2 regions of the Brochothrix campestris genome follow, and region 2 is predicted to be linked to the other one. Evidence: a T-box and tRNA genes for the amino acid it is inferred to sense, from the RefSeq annotation. Region 2 holds a T-box; the other holds one or more tRNA genes.
The links. A T-box is a leader RNA that pairs with one kind of tRNA and senses whether it is charged. The one in region 2 lies ahead of leuS (leucine--tRNA ligase), so its partner is inferred to be a tRNA-Leu.
Positions count from the first base shown of each region.

Region 1: it encodes a tRNA-Leu, which carries the amino acid that the T-box ahead of leuS (leucine--tRNA ligase) is inferred to sense. The anticodon was not compared.

Region 1 covers NZ_CP175511.1:1,805,377-1,809,798, forward strand. Annotated here, with positions in the region: gene ACJYYY_RS08955 (amino acid permease) at 1-862, opposite strand, end outside; gene ACJYYY_RS08960 (CrcB family protein) at 959-1,303, opposite strand; gene ACJYYY_RS08965 (CrcB family protein) at 1,300-1,686, opposite strand; tRNA gene ACJYYY_RS08970 (tRNA-Leu) at 1,755-1,839, opposite strand; tRNA gene ACJYYY_RS08975 (tRNA-Gln) at 1,986-2,057, opposite strand; tRNA gene ACJYYY_RS08980 (tRNA-Asp) at 2,063-2,139, opposite strand; tRNA gene ACJYYY_RS08985 (tRNA-Asp) at 2,183-2,259, opposite strand; tRNA gene ACJYYY_RS08990 (tRNA-Glu) at 2,262-2,333, opposite strand; tRNA gene ACJYYY_RS08995 (tRNA-Ser) at 2,345-2,432, opposite strand; gene ACJYYY_RS09000 (SprT family protein) at 2,542-3,006, opposite strand; gene ACJYYY_RS09005 (Tex family protein) at 3,007-4,422, opposite strand, start outside.
Region 2 covers NZ_CP175511.1:1,082,615-1,087,036, reverse strand. Annotated here, with positions in the region: gene leuS (leucine--tRNA ligase) at 1-2,317, opposite strand, end outside; T-box leader at 2,411-2,622, opposite strand; gene ACJYYY_RS05410 (class I SAM-dependent methyltransferase) at 2,737-3,312, shown strand; gene adhP (alcohol dehydrogenase AdhP) at 3,494-4,422, shown strand, end outside.

The sequences.
Region 1 (4,422 bases), 720 kb from region 2:
CTGCCGATAGTACCGATGTTAAAATAATCGCATTCATCACTCCAGCCGCTATCGCTAAGCCGGCATTTTTAAACACGAGCGTAAATGGACTCATTGCAATGTTCGTTTCACTACCACCTAATAAGTCAGGACTCGTGTACGGAATAATTGCAGCGATTATCGCAATCGCCAAAATATAAAACAGTAAGATACGCCAAAAAATCGTTTTAATCGCTTTCGGAATACTTTTTTCAGGCGTTTCTGACTCACCTGCTGTAATCCCAATTAACTCTGTTCCTTGAAACGAAAAACCGGCGATGACGAACATCGCTAAAATAGCTGGCATACCACCAACAAATGGCGCTTCTTTATGTGTGAAATTCGAGAGACCGTAATAATGACCGCCTAAAATACCAAAAATCGTTAATAACCCAATAATGATAAAGGCAATGACCGTCACGACCTTAATGACTGAAAACCAGTATTCCGCCTCTCCAAACGCCTTAACTGTCATCGCATTCAGCAAAAAGATTACCACTAAGAAAAAGAGACTAAAAATCCAACCAGGTACATCTGGTAACCAATAGCCAATAATTAAAGCGGCCGTACTGACATCGACGGCTAACGTAATTGCCCAGTTGAACCAATAATTCCAACCCATGGCAAAACCAAAGGCCGGATCAACAAAACGGCTTGCGTATGTACTAAAAGATCCTGATACCGGTAAATAAGTCGCCATTTCACCTAAACTCGTCATTAAGAAAAACACCATGATACCAATGGCGATGTAAGCTAAAAGCGCCCCACCTGGCCCTGCTGTTGAAATGGCTGAACCACTGGCCACAAATAAGCCTGTACCGATACTACCACCAATCGCAATCATCGATAAATGACGCGTTTTTAGTTGCCGTTTCACACTCGGTTGTGTTTCTTGTTCATTCTTGCCTGTCACTTACTCCACCTTACTTTCTTTATCCTATTATAAAACGTAACGTAATGAAGCTAATAGTATCCCTAAAACATAAGACATCCCGATGTAATAAATAAAAGTAAACACTTCTTTTTTCTTTAATAATTGCACGCCTTCAACCGCAAAGGTTGAGAAGGTCGTCAAGCCACCTAAGAAACCAACTAACATCACTAAGCTGACTGTTTCCGAAGGTTTTGTGATGAGATATAATGCCATCATATATGAACCGACCATATTAACAAGGAAGGTTGCTAACGGAAAACTGCCCTTATAAAAAAGGTGCACAAGTCGAGAGACAAGATAGCGTAATAACGCTCCTGAGGCCGCCCCTATACCCACAAGTAAAAAACTCATACATTGCCCCCCTTCTTATTCAACGCGTGATGAACGAGCCAATACGCAAGGTTAATCACAATCATACTACCAATTAAACTCGCACCAATATATGTAAGCGCTAAGGCGACTTCACCTGCCTTATATAATTGCATAAATTCCATGCTAAAGGCCGAAAAAGTCGTAAAGGCACCGATAAAACCAGTTCCTATTCCAACAATGATAGCCTTCGGTAACTTCCATTTAAGACTCAGATATTCATTCACTATCACGAGCAAGAAACAGCCCAGTAAATTAACAATTAATGTACTAAACGGAAACACGTTTCCTTGTAGCATCAGACTGAGACTATAACGACTAATGCCACCTAAACCGCCAAAAACAAAGACCATTAAGTAGTTCATTCCATGCCTCCTTCCATTATTTTCAAAAGAAAAAGACAGTCAGATTAATATCCGACTGTCTTAAATTATGCGGCCAAGAGGACTTGAACCTCCACGCCCTAAACGGGCACCAGATCCTTAGTCTGACGCGTCTGCCAATTCCGCCATGGCCGCTGATTGTTTATGTTATTTTCAAAAATAGATAAACAACACTTGCAACACTTATATTACCGTATTACCGCACCAGTGTCAACAGCTTTTTAAAAGTATTTTTGTTTTTTTCAATAAAAAAAACAGTGCAACTCTGCACTGTTTTATGACTGGGGTGGCAGGGATCGAACCTACGCATGATGGAATCAAAATCCATTGCCTTACCGCTTGGCTACACCCCATAAACTGGCGGTCTGGACGGGACTCGAACCCGCGACCTCCTGCGTGACAGGCAGGCATTCTAACCAGCTGAACTACCAGACCAATATAGGTGTTATCTCTTATTACGTCACTTTCTTTAAAAAACTGGCGGTCTGGACGGGACTCGAACCCGCGACCTCCTGCGTGACAGGCAGGCATTCTAACCAGCTGAACTACCAGACCAATGACCCGTACGGGATTCGAACCCGTGATACCGCCGTGAAAGGGCGGTGTCTTAACCGCTTGACCAACGGGCCTGATTGCGCTATGGAGAAAGAGGGATTTGAACCCTCGCGCCGCTTTCGCGACCTACACCCTTAGCAGGGGCGCCTCTTCAGCCACTTGAGTATTTCTCCTTAAAAGAAGTATTGCTCTCGACTACTCTTAGTATTATATAGACTTTAAGAGCTAGCGTCAACCATTTTTTTGAAACTATCTTAAAAAAATAAAAAAAGTTTCCCTTAATTAAAAGATTGTCTTTTGCCTAACATTTTGTGACCGTTCTTGCAATTGACCACGACACTGACCACAGCTGTATTTAGCGACATTGAAGCGACGACGACGTTGAAACAGCGCTTGACAGTTCACGCATTGATAACAGTAACGCCAGTCGGTTTCAATCGGCTGACAAAAACGTGAGCCTCCTACTTGTTTTAACAGTCGTTTAAAATCTTGATGCTTATGTTGGTAGCCTTTTCCTTGTAAATGTAAATGATAATGACATAATTCATGCTTGATGATTGTCTCAAAATAAGCTGCATCATAGGCTAACAAATAACGCTCGTTCATTTCAATATGATGTGTCGCTAGCAAATAGCGCCCCCCGGTTGTCCGTAACCGACGATTAAACGTGGCTTGATGAACAAAAGGGTATCCGAATACACGTTCGGACACCTCCTCGACCCAACTTTGTAATTCCTGATTGTTCATTTAAACGACCTTCACTTTTGCTGCCACCATTGACAACCCTACTTTATTTTTGACACTGTCGATCTTATCAACCCAAACAGTCACAATATCACCAACTGAGACGACTTTCATCGGATCTTTCACAAATTTAGTGGCTAACTTCGAAATGTGAACGAGACCATCTTGTTTGAGACCAATATCAACAAAGGCACCAAAATCTACAACATTGCGAACTGTGCCTTGTAATTCCATCCCGATTTTTAAGTCTTCGACAGTCAAAACATCTTGACGGAGCAACGGTGCGGCCATATCATCTCGCAAATCACGACTCGGAGCTTCCATTGCTTCAATTACATCTGCTAATGTGAGCATACCGACACCGGTTGCTTCACTCAAGTCTTCGAGTTTAATTGTTTTAATTTTTCCACGCAACAGCTCTGTACCCAAATCACTTGGTTTTAATTCCAATTGTTGTAAAATTAACTTAGCGACATCATACGTTTCTGGATGAATGGCAGTCGCGTCCAATTTATTTTTCCCTTCTGGAATACGTAAAAAGCCAATGCTTTGTTCATACGATTTCGCACCTAAGCGCGGCACTTTTTTTAACTCGGCGCGGCTGTTAAACGGACCATTTTCTTCACGATATAAGCGAATATTATGTGCCGTTGTTTTGTTGAGTCCTGAGACGTATTCTAACAACGCACTCGAAGCCGTATTGACATTAACACCCACTTGGTTAACCGCCGTCTCGACGACAAAAGTTAACGAATCACTCAGTTCTCTTTGCGAAACGTCATGCTGATATTGACCGACGCCAATCGATTTCGGATCGATTTTGACAAGCTCGGCGAGCGGATCTTGTAAGCGACGCCCAATCGAAATAGCTGAGCGTTTTTCAACTGTTAAATCCGGGAATTCTTCACGAGCCATTTCACTCGCTGAGTAAACACTAGCACCCGCTTCATTGACAATAATATACGATACATTTAAGTGCTTTTCTTTAATTAACGCCGCCGTAAACTGCTCCGATTCACGGGATGCCGTTCCATTACCAATTGCAATAATTTCAACGTCGTATTGGGCAATCAACTCAAGCATAATACGCTCTGCTTCTGCTCGTTTATTAACAGGCTTATGCGGATAAATGACCGCTGTCGTCACCGCTTGCCCATCTTTAGAAAGCACCGCTAATTTACAACCGGTACGATAAGCTGGATCAAGTGCCAATACTGTTTTATTTTTAAGTGGCGATTGTAATAATAATTTACGTAAGTTTTTCCCAAAGATGTCAATCGCATGTGTTTGCGCTTTTTCAGTCAAATCACTCCGAATGTCACGTTCGATTGCGGGTCCAATAAAACGTTTATAGGCTGCCGTAATCGCGTCATTTAAAAGCATGTCAGCAACTGTTGTTTTGTTATGTAGCAGTTGACG
Region 2 (4,422 bases):
GTGCCTCAAGCGCTTCTTTTGCAAGGCCATTATCGACTTTTGCACGGCTCTTTACTTTACCATTGACTTGGAAAATAACTTCAACGGTCGCATCAACCAGCATCGCTTCTTCATATGTTGGCCATGCGACATAACTAATATCTTCTGAATGACCTAGTTTTTGCCATAATTCTTCTGCCATGTGAGGTGCAACAGGTGCTAACAATTGGAGGAATCCTTCAAGATAGCCTTTGTAAACCGTCTCTGCTTTATAAGCTTCGTTAATGAACACCATCAATTGTGAAATCGCTGTGTTAAAGTGAAGCACTTCGAAATCAGCTGTTACTTTTTTAACGGTTTGGTGATAGACACGGTCTAAACTACCATCGTTCGTTGCAACGATTTTTTCTTTGATTTCTTCCGCACGTTCGTCAATCATGAGACGCCAAACGCGGTCAAGGAATTTACGCGCCCCATCGAGGCCATTTTCACTCCAAGCAATGCTTGCATCAAGTGGCCCCATAAACATTTCATAAACACGCAATGTATCTGCGCCATATTTCGCTACAACATCATCTGGATTGACCACATTACCACGAGATTTACTCATTTTTTCGTTGTTTTCACCCAAGATCATCCCTTGGTTATACAATTTTTGGAAGGGTTCTGGTGTTGGTACAACACCAATATCGAACAAGAATTTATGCCAGAAACGTGCGTAAAGCAAATGTAACACTGCATGTTCTGCCCCACCTAAATACATATCAACCGGTAACCATTCTTTTAGTTTTTCAGGATCCGCTAACATTTCTTGGTTATCAGGATCGATAAAACGGAGGAAGTACCAGCTTGACCCGGCCCATTGTGGCATCGTATTCGTTTCCCGACGGCCCTTCATGCCCGTTTTAGCATCTACAACTTCTAACCAGTCCGTTGCATTCGCTAACGGTGATTCACCAGTCCCTGACGGTCTAATGTGATCCATGTGCGGCAAGTTAAGTGGTAACTCTTCTTCAGGAACAGTTGTCATCGTACCATCTTCCCAATGAATGATTGGGATTGGTTCACCCCAATAACGTTGACGAGAGAATACCCAGTCACGGAGGCGATAAGATACTTTTTTCTCACCTTTTCCATTCGTCGTTAACCAGTCAATCGCACGTTCGATTCCAGCAGCTTTATCCAAGCCGTTGAGGAAGTCTGAATTGATGTGGACGCCTTCACCAGTAAAGGCTTCTTCCGCAATATTACCACCTTCTAAGACAGCAATAATCGGCAGGTTAAACGTTTGTGCGAATTCATAGTCACGTTCATCGTGAGCTGGCACCGCCATAATCGCGCCGGTACCGTATGTTGAAAGGACATAATCAGCAATCCAAATCGGGACAGCCATGCCATTAACTGGATTGATTGCGTATGCGCCTGTAAAGGCACCTGTTTTTTCTTTCGCTAAATCTGTTCGTTCAAGATCGCTCTTAAGTGATACTTCTTTTTGATAGCTCTCAACAGCTTCTTTTTGATCAATGGTTGTTATTTGAGCCACGAGATCATGTTCAGGTGACAACACACAGTAAGTTGCACCAAAAAGTGTATCTGGACGTGTCGTAAACACTTTGAAACTTGCTTCATGGTCTTTGACGTCAAAAGTCACTTCTGCCCCATTTGAACGGCCAATCCAGTTACGTTGCATCTCTTTAATACTATCGGGCCAGTCGACTAAATCAAGATCATCGACTAATCGATCTGCGTACGCTGTGATTTTCAACATCCATTGACGCATTGGACGGCGTACAACCGGATGACCACCACGTTCACTTAAGCCATCGACTACCTCTTCATTGGCCAAGACAGCACGCAATTCGGGACACCAGTTAACTGATACTTCATCCACATAAGCCAAGCCTTTTTTATACAGTTGAATAAAAATCCATTGTGTCCATTTATAATAATCAGGATCCGTTGTATTTACTTCGCGGTCCCAATCGTACGAGAAACCAAGCGAATTAATTTGACCACGGAAAGTTTCGATGTTTTTGGCTGTAAATTCTTTGACATCGTTGCCTGTGTCAATCGCGTATTGCTCTGCGGGTAAACCGAAGGCATCCCACCCCATTGGATGCAAGACTTTATGACCTTGTGCCCGTTTCATTCGCGCTAAAATATCGGTTGCCGTATAACCTTCGGGATGCCCTACATGAAGCCCAACACCTGAAGGATATGGAAACATATCGAGCGCGTAAAAATTACCCGCATCGCCACCTTTTTCAGTTTGGAACGTTTTATTTTCTTTCCAGTATGATTGCCATTTTGGTTCAATTAAACGATGATTAAATGTCATTTCAATCTTCCTCTCTTTTACAAATGATCAAAACGATGATAGTTCCCCCTTTTTTGGGTACAAAAAAACGCCCCAAAAAGTCAACATTTGACTTTTCGGGACGAGATTATTTTCCCGCGGTACCACCCGTCATTAATACACATTGTGTATTCACTCGAATTCCATAACGCGGAATCAGCGGCTGCAACTACTCCGTTCACTGCAGCACTCAAGGATGAGTTCATGTTTCGTATTGATTAGCTCACACCATCCGCTAACTCTCTCAACAACACTGCCACATTACTAGTTCCTATCATCGTTTTATTCTATATCCTTATTGTAGTCAATAAAAAGCGTTTTAGCAAGGGTTTTGAGCGATTTAATTCTAAAACATTTATGCTAAAATAGAGGTATAAATTAACGAATGGTGGAGATTTCAAATGATTTTAAAAAATGCCCTTTCTTTTTCACATTATTTATTGCAACAAAAAGTCCAACCCGGAAACGCTGTAATCGACGCCACAATCGGCAATGGCCACGACACGCTTTTTTTAGCGCAACTAATAGGCCAAAAAGGTCATTTGATCGGCTGTGATATTCAAGAAGCCGCTGTAGAGGCGACGAGAAAACGTTTAGCTGACGCTAACATTTCACTTGCCTCATTGACATTAAGTGCTAACGGTCATGAACAGATAACTCAGTTGGTTGATCCACAACTTTATGCTAAACTAACTGCTGCTATCTTTAATCTCGGCTATTTACCTGGTGGCGATAAAACAATCACAACAACCACTGATTCAACCTTGTCTGCCGTTAAGCAGCTACTGAAAATGATGCCATCAGGTGGTTTAGTCGTCTTAACCGTTTATTATGGACACCACCAAGGTAAATTAGAAAAAGAAGCACTGCACACTTTTACAAACGCGTTGCCTCAAGCGGATTATGCTGTGCTTAACTATCAGTTTACAAATCAAAAAAACGACCCTCCAATGATTATTGCGATTGAAATTAAATAGCACCTAACTGTATCAGTTCTGTATTACTTTAACAAAGAAATCGTCGTTTTCAGTCCATTCAATTAGTTATTTGTGACTATTTTGCGAACATTCACCCATCTTTGTAGCAATATAAATCGCTTTCAGTTAAACTGTACTAGTACACATGATTACTTAACTAAAGGGAGAGATAATGATGAAAATGAAAGCAGCAATCGTTACTAAAGACCATAAAGTTGATGTAAGAGAAATGGATATTCGCCCGATTAAAGCTGGCGAAGCACTTGTTGATGTGACACATTGTGGTGTTTGTCATACTGACCTACACGTAAAAGACGGTGACTTCGGTGAAGTACCCGGCCGGGTACTTGGACATGAAGGTATCGGAACGGTTGTCGAAATTGCCGATGATGTAACGAGTCTCAAAGTTGGCGACCGCGTGAGTATCGCTTGGTTCTTCGAAGGTTGTGGCGTCTGTGAATACTGCAACACTGGTAGAGAAACATTTTGTCGTAGCGTTAAAAATGCCGGCTACTCTGTTGATGGCGCGATGGCTGAAAAATGTATCGTAACGGCAGATTACGCTGTAAAAGTTCCCGATGGTTTAGATTCTGCTGCTGCCAGTAGTATAACTTGCGCAGGTGTCACTACATACAAAGCCGTTAAAGTTTCAGGCGTTGCTCCTGGCCAATGGCTTGCAATCTACGGCGTTGGTGGTTTAGGAAACCTTGCCCTCCAATACGCTAAAGATGTTTTCAATGCTAAAGTTGTCGTTATTGATATTAATGATGATAAATTAGCACTTGCAAAAGAACTCGGTGCAGATATGGTGATTAATGCCAAAAACGCAGACCCTGTAAACGTTATCCAAGAAAAAATCGGTGGTGCACACGCAACTGTTATTACAGCCGTTTCGAAAGGCGCCTTCAACCAAGCGGTTGATTGTGTGCGAGCAGCTGGTCGTGTGGTTGCTGTCGGTCTTCCATCAGATTCAATGGACTTAAATATCCCTCGTCTTGTCCTAGATGGTATTGAAGTTGTGGGCTCACTTGTTGGAACACGTGAAGATTTACGTGAAGCTTTCATGTTTGCTGCCGAAGGTAAAGTCGTTCCAATTGTGAAAAATCGTCC